Regions from separate parts of the Peribacillus sp. NPDC097225 genome, predicted to be linked through region 1. Evidence: a T-box and tRNA genes for the amino acid it is inferred to sense, from the RefSeq annotation. Region 1 holds a T-box; the other holds one or more tRNA genes.
What was found. A T-box is a leader RNA that pairs with one kind of tRNA and senses whether it is charged. The one in region 1 lies ahead of glyQ (glycine--tRNA ligase subunit alpha), so its partner is inferred to be a tRNA-Gly.

Region 1 (8,042 bases):
GCTTTATTGACTGCCGATGGTAAGGTATATCATGGCTGTAATATTGAAAATGCAGCTTACAGCATGTGTAACTGCGCGGAAAGAACGGCATTATTCAGTGCCTATGCACATAATGACAAGAAATTTAGCAAACTTGCGGTAGTAGCGGACACGGACCGACCGGTATCCCCTTGCGGAGCTTGCAGACAAGTCATTTCAGAACTATGTGAACCGGATATGATGGTTGTTTTAACCAACTTGAATGGTGATACTAAAGAATTAACAGTACAGGAATTGCTTCCAGGAGCTTTTTCACCGGAGGATTTAAATGAATAAATTAGTTAGCGATACACAGGTAAAAGGATATAAATCAGGATTTATATCCATCATCGGCCGTCCTAATGTCGGCAAGAGCACGTTTTTGAACCGTGTAATTGGTCAAAAAATCGCAATCATGAGCGACAAGCCTCAAACGACAAGAAATAAAGTTCAAGGTGTACTTACACAAAATGATTCACAAATGATCTTCATTGATACACCGGGCATTCATAAACCTAAGCATAAGCTTGGGGACTTTATGATGAAGGTTGCGACGAATACCTTGAAAGAGGTCGACCTGATTCTATTCATGATTAATGCTGAAGAAGGCTACGGTCGTGGAGATGAGTTCATCATTGAAAAGCTACAATCGGTTAATACACCCGTTTTCCTTGTAGTCAATAAAATTGATACGATGCATCCTGATGACCTTCTGCCCATCATTGAAAAGTACCAAAAACTGTATCCTTTTGCAGCGGTGGTGCCTATTTCAGCTCTTGAAGGTAATAATGTCGATACATTGCTTGCCCAAATCAAGGAACATCTTCCTGAAGGGCCACAGTTTTACCCAGCCGATCAAGTAACGGATCATCCGGAGCGTTTCATCATTTCTGAATTGGTCCGCGAAAAGGTTCTGCACTTGACTCGTGAAGAGATTCCACATTCCGTGGCAGTTGTGATTGACTCAATCAAAAAAATGGATAACAGTGACACGATCAATGTTATGGCGACCATCATTGTCGAGAGAGATTCCCAAAAAGGAATTGTCATCGGTAAGCAAGGGAAAATGCTGAAAGAAGTCGGTAGTCGCGCGAGAGTAGACATTGAGAACCTATTGGGCTCTAAGGTTTTCCTTGAGCTATGGGTCAAGGTCCAGAAAGATTGGCGTAATAAAGCTAGTCAGCTACGTGATTTTGGATTTGATGAGAAAGAATATTAATTAACAAATTTTACGCTTCATGAAAGTGTGAAAAACGGTCAAGCTAATCATAAGGACGGATATTCATCTGATATTGCTAGTCATAATGAAGGGTGGGCTTTATATGTTGGATTTTACCTGGGAGTTATTTAGTGAGACAGGTAATGTGGACACCTATTTGCTTTATAAGGAGATAGAAGTCGAAAGGCAGGAAAGACCATTAGTATCGAATGAAGAGCTAGCTGATATTGATTTTCCTGTTTCTTAAGGATTAGCTTGGCAAGTATGGGTGGTGTCTTTTATGCTTCAGAAATGTGAAGGCATTGTCATTAGAAGGACGGCATATGGAGAAAACAATAAAATTATAACGATTTATACCCGGGAGCTAGGGAAAATAGGGGTCATGGCAAGAGGTGCGAGCAAGCCAAATAGCAGGCTTGCCGCCGTGACCCAGCTTTTTTGCTCCGGGTATTTCCTTGTTTCGACATCTAGTGGCCTTGGAAGCCTTCAGCAGGGGGAAATGGTTGACTCGCTTCGTTTTATCAGGGAGGATCTTTTCGCCACTGCCTACGCTTCCTATATCGTCGAATTGCTCGATAAGAGCGTGGACGATAAAAAACCAAATCCCTATCTGTTTGAATTGCTTTCACAAACTTTACATTACATAAATGAAGAATACGACGCTGAGGTTTTGAAATTCATTTTTGAAATGAAAATGCTTCCTGTAAATGGAATCAACCCGGTCTTGAACCAATGTGCCGTTTGTGGGGAGACTGAAGGGGAATTTGCTTTCTCCCTAAGGGAAGCCGGGTTTATTTGTCACCGTTGTTTGGACAAGGACCCTTATCATTATAAAATTTCTCCTTCTGCGGTGAAACTCCTGAGGATCTTTTATTATTTTGATTTGTCCAGACTTGGAAACATATCTGTTAAACCGGAAACTAAAAGGGAATTGTCAAAAATCATTGATGCCTATTATGAGGAATATTCAGGGTTACATCTGAAGTCCAAAAAGTTTCTCAAACAGATTGATTCGATGAAAGATATGTTTTAGGTTCGAACTATTGACATTCCGGTTATGTTTGTATAAAATTTTAATCATCAAAATAAGAAGAATGCGTCGAAGGAAGAGAGTACCTGTTTTAATTCATAAAAGCGAACCCGGGATGGTGCAAGCCGGGATATGAAGACACAGGGAAGGGCGTTCCGGAGCATGATTAGGTTTGAAAAGAGGCCGTTTCATAACGGCAATTAGGGTGGAACCGCGGGTAAACTCTCGTCCCTATGCATTTCGCATAGGGACGGGAGTTTTTTGTTTGCCTTGAGGAATCCTAGGCAAAAGATACTTCCCGCCCCTGAATCTGAATTTAGTAAGCCGCTTTAAATAACCTGGAGGTGTACGATGAATATTCAAAATATGATTTTAACTTTGCAAAAGCATTGGTCTGAGCAAGGCTGTATCTTAATGAATGCTTATGATGTCGAAAAAGGTGCCGGGACGATGAGTCCTTATACCTTCCTTAGAGCAATTGGGCCAGAACCTTGGAGTGTTGCTTACGTGGAGCCTTCAAGACGTCCTGCAGATGGCCGGTATGGAGAGAATCCTAACCGTCTTTATCAACATCATCAATTTCAAGTGATCATGAAGCCTTCTCCGGATAATATTCAAGAACTTTATTTGGAGTCATTACGGAAGCTAGGCATCAATCCACTGGAGCACGACATTCGCTTTGTTGAGGATAACTGGGAAAATCCATCCCTTGGCTGTGCGGGTCTTGGATGGGAAGTATGGTTGGATGGTATGGAAATTACCCAATTCACCTATTTCCAACAAGTTGGTGGACTAGAGTGTAAACCAGTCTCCGTCGAAATTACATACGGAATTGAACGTTTGGCTTCATACATCCAAGACAAAGAAAATGTCTTTGAACTTGAATGGACGGATGGATTTACTGTTCGTGACATCTTTGGCCAACCGGAATACGAGCATTCAAAATATACATTCGAGACATCCAACCTTGATATGCTGTTCGAACTTTTCACGATGTATGAAAAGGAAGCGCATCGTCAAATGGAGGAAGGTCTTGTACATCCGGCTTATGACTATGTATTGAAGTGTTCTCATACGTTCAATCTGCTGGATGCCAGAGGTGCCATTTCAGTAACGGAAAGAACGGGTTATATTGCCCGTTGTCGTAATTTAGCGCGTAAGGTTGCCAAAACTTTTTATGAAGAGCGGGAAAAATTAGGCTTCCCGATCCTGAAAGTGAAAGGGGAGAAAACAAATGAGCAAGCGTGATTTGTTATTGGAAATTGGGTTGGAGGAGCTACCGGCTCGATTTGTTACAGCTTCTATGAAACAGTTATCCGACAAAGTACAAAAGTGGTTGACACAAAAAGCGATTGAATTTGGTAAAGTCGAAGCATTTTCAACACCAAGACGTTTGGCGATATTGGTAAAAGATGTTGCGGAATCACAAAAGGACATTGAAGAAGAAGCAAAAGGACCGGCTAAGAAGATCGCTTTGGACGCCGAAGGCAACTGGTCTAAAGCAGCGTTAGGTTTTGTAAGAGGACAAGGCATGACGGCTGAGGATATTTATTTCAAAGAACTTAAAGGTGTGGAATATGTCCATGTGAATAAATTCATCAAGGGGCAACCGACAGCTCAGTTATTGGCGGAGCTACAAGAAATCATAACTGGCATGACCTTCCCGAAAAATATGCGTTGGGCCAACCAGGACCTTCGCTTCGTCCGTCCGATTAAATGGTTAATTGCTTTGTTCGGTAAAGAAGTAATACCTTTTACCATAGCTGAAGTAGAAACAGGCCGAGAAACGAAAGGTCATCGCTTTTTAGGTGAAAGTACAGTTATTGAAACTCCTGACCAGTATGAAAAGTCACTTAACGAACAATTTGTCATGGTCAATCCAGACAAACGCCGTACCGTGATCTTAGATCAAATCAAAAACCTGGAACAGGAGAATGGCTGGATCATCCCGGTCGATGAAAATCTTCTGGAAGAGGTAAATAACTTGGTTGAATATCCAACGGTGTTATTTGGCCGTTTTGAAGAAGAATTCCTTGAATTGCCTTCTCAGGTGCTGATTACATCGATGAAGGAACATCAACGGTATTTCCCTGTAAAAGATCAAGATGGAAAGTTGCTTCCTTTCTTCGTGACTGTTCGAAATGGGGATGACCGTCACCTGGATATGGTATCGAAAGGGAACGAAAAAGTATTGCGTGCCCGTTTATCGGATGCAGCTTTCTTCTACAAAGAAGATCAGAAAAAAGAGATTGCTGATGCTTTGAAAAAGCTGGATAGCATCGTTTACCATGAAGAAATCGGTACTCTAGCCGAGAAAACTGAACGTGTAACAGAGGTAACCGGAGCATTGGTGGATGCCTTGAAACTGAAAGTGGATAAAGAATTGGCGCTACGTGCTGCAAAAATAGCCAAGTTTGATTTAGTGAGTCATATGGTTTATGAGTTCCCTGAATTACAAGGGTACATGGGTGAAAAGTATGCCCTTCTAAAAGGTGAAGCGAAAGAAGTGGCGACAGCGATCAATGAACATTATATGCCACGACATGCAGATGACGATGTACCTCCATCCTTAATCGGGGCACTTGTGAGCGTAGCGGAAAAAATTGATACACTGGCATCATTCTTCGCCATCGGAGTGATCCCTACCGGTTCTCAAGATCCATATGCTTTAAGAAGACAAGCAAGTGGGGTCGTTCAAATTCTAGCGGAGAAAAAGTGGGATATCACACTGGAGGAACTTATCACTTTGGGTCTTAAAGGACTTGAAGCAAAAGGCCTCTTGAAACGTGATATGGATGATGTAAAAGCGGATATGCATACATTCTTTAAAGCCCGTGTGAAGCATTTGCTTCAGGAACTACACATTCGTTATGATTTAATCGATGCTGTTTTGGCTAATGAAATTGGTTATATCCATTCTGTTGTTGAACGCTCCCAGGTATTAGAAGCGAAGAAAGAGGAAGCTGGCTTTAAAGAAAGTCTTGAGGCGTTAAGCCGTGTCATGAATATCGCTGGGAAATGCGATAATAAGGTGACAGTGAACCCGGGTGCTTTTGAAAATGAAGAAGAAAAAGCGTTGTATGAGAAATTTGGAACGGTTGCTTCAGCCTATGCCGAAACGAATGATGAGATGGAGCATTTCGAACAGCTAATATCGCTTCAAAGCGAAATCGAGGCTTATTTCGAGCATACAATGGTCATGGCGGAAGATGAAGCCGTACGTAATAATCGTTTATCCCTTATGAAAGAAATTAGTGATTTAGTTTCCAGCTTTGGGGCTGTGAACAAAATAATCCTTTCTTAATCCAATGAAATGATCGGGACCCTTTTTATGAAGGGTTTCCGATTATTACAACTAATAGAGATGAAAACTGCTTTTATCAAATGATATAGTATATAATCGTTATATGAAGATCCTTTGTTACTTTACTCTGCGAAAAGCAGTAGGGTGGTGATTACAATTCAATTGAATAAACGTCAGGAACAGATTTTACAAATTGTTAAAGAGAATGGACCGATTACTGGAGAGCATATTGCAGATAGGTTAAGCTTAACGAGGGCGACGCTTCGTCCGGATTTGGCTATCTTAACGATGGCCGGTTTTCTAGATGCACGTCCACGTGTCGGGTATTTCTATACAGGTCGCTCGGGTACACAGCTATTGACGGATAGTCTGAACCATCTGTATGTTCGTGACCATCAATCGATCCCTGTCGTTGTGGATGAGGGTATATCTGTTTACGATGCGATTGTCATGATGTTTTTAGAAGATGTCGGCACTATGTTCGTAGTGGATAAGCATGCATTACTCGTAGGGGTACTGTCCAGGAAAGACTTGCTACGTGCAAGTATTGGAAAACAAGAACTGAATTCCATCCCGGTCAATATCATCATGACAAGGATGCCTAACATTACAATGTGTACTAAAGAAGATTTATTGATCGATGTTGCCAAAAAATTGATTGAGAAACAAATTGATTCATTACCTGTCGTCAAAGAAACAGAAAAAGGCTATGAGGTAATTGGAAGAGTGACGAAAACCAATATAACAAAAGCATTCGTAGCTTTAGCTGATGAAGGCTATTAGGGGGGCTTGCAAAGGAATGACGGAGAATATGAACGGTTCTATTATATATGTTGTATCGGATTCAGTTGGGGAAACAGCGGAGTTAGTTACTAAAGCTGCGGCTAGTCAGTTTTCTAGTTCCGCTTTTACTATTAAACGAATTCCGTATATTGAAGATGAACATAACGTGGATGAAGTAATTTCACTGGCCAAATTAGATGGGGCAATCATCGCCTACACTCTTGTGAAGCCTGCTATTAGAGACTACATGAAAGCACAGGTGGAAAAAGAAAACCTGTCTGCTTATGACATTTTAGGACCGCTCATGGATATCCTTCAGGAAAGAACATCTAAAGGACCTCTTAATGAGCCGGGGCTCGTAAGAAAACTTGACGATGATTATTTCAAACGTGTGGAAGCCATTGAATTTGCTGTAAAATACGACGATGGACGGGATCCACGTGGGATTTTACGTGCGGATATCGTGTTGGTTGGTGTTTCTCGCACGTCCAAAACACCTTTGTCCCAATATTTAGCTCATAAACGCTATAAAGTGGCCAATGTTCCTTTAGTACCAGAGGTAGAGCCGCCAGAAGAACTATTCCTGGTCCCGCCTGAAAAATGCATTGGGTTGAAAATAAGTCCTGAAAAGTTAAATCATATTCGGAAAGAGCGATTGAAGTCACTTGGACTCAATGATCATGCTATATATGCGAATGTGGAACGAATCAAAGAAGAGTTGACATACTTTGATAAAATTATTTCAAGGCTCGACTGCCCAATCATTGATGTTACGAATAAAGCTGTCGAAGAAACGGCCAACTTAATTATGAATATTCTTCAAAATAAAAATCGGTAGATTTCTCTTATTCTTAAAATTGAGATTAATCAAAATGTGAGCTGGACACTTTTAGTGTCGGCTCACATTTTCATGCTCAAGGTTTGTTGGGTTTTAAATGTAAAACATGGATGACACTTACATAATTCCTCTTTTGTTAAACAATTCACAACCCACTTTTTAGATGTTTGAAATTCAGAATCTAATTGGTAGCATCTTTTTAAAAAATAGATTATAATAAAAAATTGTGAGAAAAAAGTAATCTTGAGGTTTAGACTTGGTTATTAAGGAATAAACTAAGGATTATAAGAAGTCAAGTTTTTTATCATAAAAAAATTCGACACATTCAGTATAATTGATGAGGCAAAATAGGGTGTAACACTTGTTTAGAGGATACCGTTTGTATATTCTTGCGAATGACTTCAGGATAAGTGTTTGGAAGTTTCATTATATCTCGATAAAGTTTAGGGGAGAAAAAAGGATTATGCAGAATGATGTAGAATTAAAAGGTATGATAAATAAACCAATAATACATGTTGACGCCGATGCATGTCCGGTGAAAGATGAGATTCTTCATTGTGCAAGACAATGCGATGTCGATGTCTGTTTTGTTGCATCATATAAAAATATGATGAACAACCCTGAAGGCAAATGGGTATACGTCGATGCAGATAAAGAAGCAGCAGATCTTTATATAGTGAATTCTGTAAAAAAGGGTGATATTGTTATTACTGCTGATATTGGATTAGCTGGTACCCTGCTTCCTAAAAGCGTTTATGTTCTATCTCCGAGGGGAAAAGAATATACAAATGAGAATATTTTCATGCTTCTCGATATGCGCTACCAGTCAGCGAAACTTCGCAGGCAGGGG
Region 2 (8,042 bases), on a different contig from region 1:
CCAGGTATAGCTCCAATTCTTTCCTCTGATCCACCACCCTTTATTCTTGTTCGGCTCGCCCCACATCGGGATGTTCCCGGCATGCAAGCACTGGGAAATAAAGTTGGTGCAGTCATCCGTGAATTTATAATACTGTGGATTGAACTCATTCCACCATCGCTCCGCATACTGAACCGCCTTCATCCGGTCATACTTATAAGAAAGCCGATCCAAACCCACTTCCCAATTTTCCGGATCCTCGTCAGGTTCTAAATCAGGTTCAAGCTCCCGTTCTTCTATTAAGTATTCATCCCGAAACCGCGCCTCCCTCTCTTCCATCTCCTCTTCTATATAGAAGCCATCCTCCTGCTTCATTAAATACTGCAGATGCACTTGATAGGTCAGGATTTTCAAATCCCCTTCCTGCCGTTCCGAGTCAACCTTTCCAGCAGCATTCACACGGACAATTTCCGTATCATGCTTCTTCAGTGCTTCCTTTTTCAGATAGATCTTACCCTCTCCCCGTACATGCTCATTGGAAGTGTAAAGTTCAACCCTTTCCTGTAAAAGCCGTTTCAACTGTTCCCTCAAAATCAAGCCCTCCTTCATAGCGCCTCTTCTAATGTGTATGAAGGAGGGCTTGGTTAAAAACACAACTTCATTCGGTCCATTGCTCAACTGAGGAGCAATTATCGGTCGATGGGGTGGTTTTATCAGTCAATTCGGCTTTTTATCGGTCGTTTTGCCACTTTTATCGGTCAAATCACACTATTTATCGGTCAAACTGCTAAAAATGGAAAGGCCCCGAATGGTTGCATTCGGGGCCTTCCTTTTTATTCATTATGGTAAGTGAACTGTAATCCTTTTTCAATTTCCGCGAGCACTTCTTCGTCTTTTTCCTTCAACCTGGCTTCTTCCAAAATGGAGGTCGACCGTTCCCGACCGATTTTCCCGATCGCCCAGGCAGCCGTGCCACGCAAAACGGGGCGCGGGTCTTCTTGCATGATTTGGATCAGTTCGGGCATGGCGGTTTCATCCTTAAAGTGAGCCAATGCCAAGATGGCATTCCGCTGAATCGGCTTTTTGCCACGCCATGATCCAGATACATGTCCGTATGTCTCTTTAAAATCACGATTGGAGATGGTGAGCAATGGCTTTAGCAGCGGTTTGGCAAGCTCGGGATCCGGCTCCATCTCTTCATGAAAATGAAAATCCATCCCTTTATTTTTTGGACAGACAGTCTGACACGTATCACATCCATATAACCGGTTGCCTATTTTCGTCCTGAATTCATCTGGAAGGAAATCTTTCGTCTGCGTCAAAAATGCAATACAGCGTTTGGCATTCAACTGTCCACCTTGCACAAGGGCACCTGTTGGGCATACATCCACACACTTATTGCATGTGCCGCACTGATCCTCCATCGGCTGATCCGGCTCGAACGGCAAGTTGGTAATCATGTCACCCAAATACACATACGAACCAAATTCCGGAGTGATGATCATGCTGTTTTTAGCGCTCCATCCGATTCCTGCCCGCTCTGCAACGGCCCGGTCCGAAAGTTCGCCCGTATCCACCATTGATTTCGCCATGGCTCCAGGGACTTTCCCTTTTATAAAATCTTCAAGTAGTTGCAGTTTATTACGGAGCACGGTATGGTAATCCGTTCCCCAGGAGGCCCGGCAAAAAATCCCGCGGCGCTCTCCTTTCTTGCTTTGAGGGGCATCCTTCAATTTCGAAGGGTAGGCAAGCGCAATTGATATGATCGATTGCGGTTTATCGAAGATCAATTCGGGCCTGACCCTTTTTTCGATATCCTTTTCTTCAAAGCCGGACTGATAATCCAGCTCCTGCTGTCGGATCAGCCTGCTTTTCAACTCCGTGAACGTCGTGGCTGACGTAAAACCGATTTTATCGATGCCTATTTCCTTACTATATAAAATCACTTCTTGCTTGAGTGCATGCATATCCATTTCTATCACCTTCGTTCTCTTCATTCTACCCAATGATGCTTGTAACATATCAAACCATTGGTATCTATGATAAACTAATTTCAATCATTTTTGGAGGTGTATCACTTGGAAATTAAGATTTCCTCTAATCTCGCAAGCAAAGTTCCCGATTTCAAGATTGGTTTCATTACATACGAAAACATCGAAGTCGGCCCCTCGCCGCAAATGGTAAAAGGGAGACTTCAATTATTTCAAGAAGCTTTATTTTTTGATCTTGAAGAAAAGGAACTCACGGATTTTCCGGGTATCAAAGAATGGCGGGAGATTTTCAAAATGACCGGGACGAACCCTTCACGCTATCGCCCTTCCGTCGAGGCCCTATACCGCCGAGTCAAAAAGCAGAATTACTTATCCCCTATCCATTCAGCCATCGACTTGAATAACTTCTTCTCGCTTTTATACGAGGTCCCGATTGGCATCTATGATGCAGATGCATTATCAGGTGATCTCTCCATTAAAATTGGTGGAAGTCCGGACCAATATCCTGGATTGAATGGGCGGGTGAACTCGATGGAAAACATGATCGTTTCAGCTGATGGTGACGGCGCATTCGGGAGTCCCTACGTCGATTCGGAACGGACGAAGGTCACCGAAGACACCAAACATGCCATCCAGATCATCTATTTACAAGCAAAGACACCCATCAAAGAAGCCGAACAGCTCACAAAGTCATTGATGGATATGTTCCTCGAGATTCACGGCGGAGAAGGATCTTTTTCCGTCCTAGAAGGATAATGCAAAAACATGAGTCATATCGAGATAATGGCTCATGTTTTTTTTGTGTATTTTTTAACAGATTCGGAGGCTACTCCCCTGAAGTGCTCAATTCTGCAGTTGCAATTGCTGCGTGGCGAGCTTTCGATACAAGCCATGACTTGCAAGCAATTCTTCATGTGTCCCCGCCCCAGTAATCCGTCCTTCTTCCACAACCAGTAATCGATCCGCATCAATGACCGTCGACAGCCGATGGGCAATGATCAGGGTCGTCCTGCCTGCCATCAGGTTCTTGATAGCATGCTGAACAAGAAGTTCCGATTCACTATCGAGATTGGATGTCGCTTCGTCCAATAGCAGGATTTTCGGATTGCGCAACACAGCCCGGGCAATGGCAATCCGCTGCCGTTGACCACCCGATAACTTCACGCCTCTTTCCCCTACCTCCGTATCAAAGCCATCCGGAAGCCTTTCGATAAACTGGTTGGCATTTGCCATCTTTGCTGCGTCGATGATTTCATCCATTTCAACTTGACGGCCTAGCCCGTACGCTATATTTTCTTTTATCGTCCCCGTCATGATTGGACTTTCTTGTGACACATACCCAATTTGCGACCGCCATATGGAAAGTTCAATATCCTTAATTGGCACCGTTCCCAACGAGACCATCCCATTCGTGGGTTCATAAAAACGTTCAATCAACGAAAATATCGTCGTCTTCCCACCACCGCTTGGTCCCACCAGGGCGACCGTCTTATTGGCAGGAACCGTAAACGATAAATCATTCAAAATGGGCTTAGACGCTTGATAGGAAAATGATACATCCTTAAACGTCAAATCAGCTGTGACCAATGTGTCATGCTTCCCTTCATAGGTTTCACCAGGTATCGAAAGGACGCCCTGGATTCGTTCCGTCGCTCCCATCGCCTTTTGAAATGCCGTAAAAAATGAGGCCATCTGACTAAAGGGCACGATGATTTGGATCATATAAATAATGATGGCAACAAGTGTCCCCGCTGTCAGTGCACCAGAAGCCACCCGAACTCCCCCATATCCAATAAGGATTACGAGAATCACCATCATGATTGTCGTCATGAAGGGGGAAATGATGGCTTGGATCCTAGCCTCCTTCAATCCAAAACGAAAGAGCTCCCTAACGCCACGATTGCCTTTTTCACGTTCCAACTCTTCGCCATTATGCGACTTCACTAGACGGACCTCGCCTAGGACCCTCCCTAGATTTCCGCTGAAGGTGGCCATTTCATCCTGCGTCTGCTTAGAGACTTTATACATCTTCCGCCCAAGCGGAATCAGGATCAGCATGGATAATGGTACGATGCTGATCATGATGACCGTCATCCGCCAGTCCAACAGGAATAAGATGATGATTGACCCGATGATCGATATGATCCCTGAAATGAATGTCACGAAATGATTCGTGATGATCGTCTTAATCGTATTCGTATCCTGAGTGATCCGGCTAAGCGTTTCACCGGACTGGTGGTTATCAAAAAACGATACGGGCAATTGTAAAATATGATCCCATAATTTCCGACGGATTCCAGCTACAACATTTTCACCGATATAGCTCAGAAAGTAGAAGGAAAAACCTCCTGCAACGGTCTGGACAATAAAAGCCCCTAGCAAAAGGAATATCGTTGTTCGCTCGATCCCGCTTCCAGATATCATATCGACCAGATTCTTCGTAACCAACGGGACGACGAGACTCGCCACCGTTTCCACCAAACTTAACACTACGACAAATAACACCATTCCCATTGGCAGTTTTTCCGATCTTAACAAGGAAAAAAATGATTTCACATTCAGCTTCTTATCCATGTACAACCTCATTCCTCCATTTTCGCTTACCTAAATTATAGGCAAGAGAACAGATACTTACAAATTTGTACAATAAAAAGAAATCCTGCTGTAATCAGTAGGATTTCTGTTCGAAAATATAAAAAACGCAAAGCTTCGTTCTCCAAGTAACGAAACCCTGCGTTATGAGTATGTATGATTGGAGCGGGTGAAGGGAATCGAACCCTCATCATCAGCTTGGAAGGCTGAGGTTTTACCACTAAACTACACCCGCATATCCTTGTAGAATTTTGTCGAATCAACTAATAAAATAATTATATAGCTTAATAGAAAAATATGCAACCGTTAAATGAAATTTTTTCATACCCGCTTGTTGTTTGAAAATAAAAAACGCAAAGCTTCGTTCTCCAGGTAACGAAACCCTGCGTTATGAGTATGTATAGTTGGAGCGGGTGAAGGGAATCGAACCCTCATCATCAGCTTGGAAGGCTGAGGTTTTACCACTAAACTACACCCGCATATCCTTGTAGAATTTTGTCGAATTACTAACAACAAAAATAATTATATAGCTAATTTCACAAAAGTGCAATAGTCTTTTCGAAAAAAATAATAATAATTCCTGGAGATAGAATTAGTATATGTTTCGACCCAATAAAGATGTTAAAAAGTTCCCGGCAAAAGGATTCTTCCAAACATTATGACCAGATCACTTCCATAAGCCTTGGATAAACTTGTTCCGCTGTTTCAAGCAACATGATCAGCTTTCGGAATGCCAAGTCCGGTAAAAATTCACCATCAAGGGAATACGAATAGCGAATCGAAATCGTCCCATTTTCCTCATATAACTTTGAAAATCGGAATTGAGCATTATATTCATTCAATAACGTATGAACGGCTGCCTTCTTATCGGGATTCTTTAGCTCTGTTACATTAAAACAAAATAAATCCGCCACTTTTTCATCTTGATTAAATGAAAAGACTAACAGGACCTTCCATCCATCCTTCAACTTCTGTTCCACTCTGAAAAAGGTGATATCTTCCTCTTTGAACTCATTCATATGGATTTTTTCACGCATTAAAAAATCTCGAAATTTCACAACATTTGACATCATTCATCACCCTTTCTGTCTGTATGTACATTTTATAACGAAATATGGCATTTTTACACATATTTCGTGCATTCCCTATAAAATAGTTAACGCGTTCCCTTTCATGGACCATAAAAAAAGCATAGTAAAGGTCTCCCTCCACTATGCCCAGTATAAAAACTTAAAGAACTGCGTATTCCGGATCGGCAACTTTGACAAGCTGCTTCCCTAGGTTCTTTCCTTTAAATAAGTCCAAGAATGCCTCAGGGGTGTTTTCGAACCCTTCCACAATGGTTTCTTCGTACTTCAGTTTACCTTGTTGCAGCCACTGCCCCAAATCTGAAGCTCCTTCTTGGAAACGATCTGCATAATTCCCGACCGTGAAGCCTTTCATAAGTGCGCTTGTTTTGATCATGGCCGATTGCAGGCGTGGCCCAAAATCTTTACCTTCTGCATTATAAGAAGAGATTGCACCACATAATGGGATACGCGCATTCATATTTAACAGTTTGAAAACGGCATCCGTTACTTGGCCGCCAACATTATCGTAATACACATCGACTCCATCAGGGACTGCATTCTTCAAATCCGTTTCAAAACTTTCCTTCTTATAATTAACAGCTCCGTCAAAGCCCAGTTCTTTTGTTAAATACTCTATTTTCTCATCAGAACCGGCAATCCCCACTACCTTGGCAACTTTGATTTTTGCGATCTGTCCAACGACAGAACCGACGGCTCCAGCCGCTCCGGAAACGACGACCGTTTCGCCTTCTTGCGGTTTACCGATATCCAGTAACCCAAAGTATGCAGTCAATCCCGTCATGCCCAGTATGCCTAAATGAGTCGTGATTGGTGCCACTTTAGGATCAATCACCCTGACTTGCTTTTCATTCACGACCGTATATTCGGCCCAATCGATATTTCCCACAACGACATCGCCTTGCTTGAAGCTGGACGATTTGGATTCCACCACTTCAGCCACGACGCCACCAGTGATGACTTTATTCAACTCAAATGGGGCAATATAGGATTTAGTATCTTGCATTCTTCCACGCATATAAGGATCAACGGATAAATAAAGCGTCCGTACTAAAATCTGATTTTCTTTCGGTGAGGGAACTTCACTCTCCACAAATTTGAAATCTTCTTTGGAAGGCATCCCTTTTGGACGGTTTGCCAGTGTGATCGTTTGTTGCGTTGATTGTGTCATGCATGTTCCTCCTTGATTTTTATTACATACTATAGAAAAGTTAGCGTAGCATTGATGCAGATTAACGGTCAAAGTTTCTGCTTACTTTTTCCAATACTATTCTATATGTAGCCCTATTTGTAAATCTTAAACTTTCTTATTTTGCATCAAATGAATTTCCCAATCCACAAAACAAGAAAAATAGCACTATACAGACCATTACCATATCTGGTACACTACTATAGTTACCAAGGGTAACTATTATCGGTGAGGAGGCAATAAAAATCGAGACATATCGTAAATTCTTCCATCAACTAATGTTGTTATATAGACCCTTTGAAAACAACCTCAATATACAGCTTGGTAAACACCATCTATACAGGGCCCAATGGACAATCTTATATCGCCTATTTAATGACGGACCTTCGACGCTTGTAGAGTTATCCAATTATCAAGGTGTGGAAAAACCGACCGTCACAAGGACGATTAACCGCTTAGAAGAACTCGGGTACGTTGAACAGATTCCTGGTAAGGATAAGCGTGAAAAAATCATGCATCTTACTGAGCTGGGGAGAACCGTTTATCTGGAAGTGCGTGTAACGATTGACCGATTCGAACAGGATATCCTGATAGGCGTTTCGGAGGCTGAGCAACAAGAAGCTATACGCGTCATGGAAAGCATAAGAAATAAACTTATAAAGTGAGGAGACAAAAAATTGCAACAAGCTGCTAAACCAAAATTATGGACGAAAGATTTTATCATCGTTTCTTCCGTCAACTTTTTCATTACGTTAATCTTTTATTTATTAATGGTCACGATCGGGGTCTATGCCGTAGAAGAATATGGTGCCACCACGAGCCAGGCAGGACTCATTACCGGAATTTTCATCATCGGTTCATTGATTGGACGGCTTTTGATCGGTCGCTTCATCAACGCCATTGGCCGGAAGAATACATTATTGATCGGATTAGTCTTCTTCACCTTGGCTACCCTTTTATACTTTGTGGATTTCGGGGTTCCTTTCCTCCTCGCCAACCGCTTAATTCATGGTTTTACAATGGGGATGGCCGGAACTGCATCTGGAACGATCGTCGCCCAAATCATACCGATTACGCGTAAAGCGGAGGGAATCGGCTATTTCAGCATGAGTGCAACATTAGCCACAGCAATCGGACCTTTCATCGGGCTATCTTTAAGTCAGCATACAAGCTTCCAAGTGATATTGATTTTCTGTGTAGCCT

Region 2: it has a tRNA-Gly gene. The T-box ahead of glyQ (glycine--tRNA ligase subunit alpha) is inferred to sense a tRNA for this amino acid. The anticodon was not compared.

The regions. Positions count from the first base shown of each region.
Region 1 covers NZ_JBIWDJ010000001.1:432,892-440,933, reverse strand. Annotated here, with positions in the region: gene ACIQXH_RS02210 (cytidine deaminase) at 1-315, shown strand, start outside; gene era (GTPase Era) at 308-1,237, shown strand; gene ACIQXH_RS02200 (YqzL family protein) at 1,341-1,484, shown strand; gene recO (DNA repair protein RecO) at 1,518-2,270, shown strand; T-box leader at 2,328-2,503, shown strand; gene glyQ (glycine--tRNA ligase subunit alpha) at 2,619-3,515, shown strand; gene glyS (glycine--tRNA ligase subunit beta) at 3,502-5,571, shown strand; gene ccpN (transcriptional regulator CcpN) at 5,716-6,354, shown strand; gene ACIQXH_RS02175 (pyruvate, water dikinase regulatory protein) at 6,371-7,192, shown strand; gene ACIQXH_RS02170 (YaiI/YqxD family protein) at 7,572-8,042, shown strand, end outside.
Region 2 covers NZ_JBIWDJ010000003.1:37,849-45,890, reverse strand. Annotated here, with positions in the region: gene ACIQXH_RS10295 (amidase domain-containing protein) at 1-570, opposite strand, end outside; gene queG (tRNA epoxyqueuosine(34) reductase QueG) at 813-1,952, opposite strand; gene ACIQXH_RS10285 (B3/B4 domain-containing protein) at 2,058-2,726, shown strand; gene ACIQXH_RS10280 (ABC transporter ATP-binding protein) at 2,814-4,544, opposite strand; tRNA gene ACIQXH_RS10275 (tRNA-Gly) at 4,724-4,797, opposite strand; tRNA gene ACIQXH_RS10270 (tRNA-Gly) at 4,968-5,041, opposite strand; gene ACIQXH_RS10265 (YbjN domain-containing protein) at 5,219-5,632, opposite strand; gene ACIQXH_RS10260 (NADP-dependent oxidoreductase) at 5,793-6,821, opposite strand; gene ACIQXH_RS10255 (MarR family winged helix-turn-helix transcriptional regulator) at 7,118-7,504, shown strand; gene ACIQXH_RS10250 (MFS transporter) at 7,517-8,042, shown strand, end outside.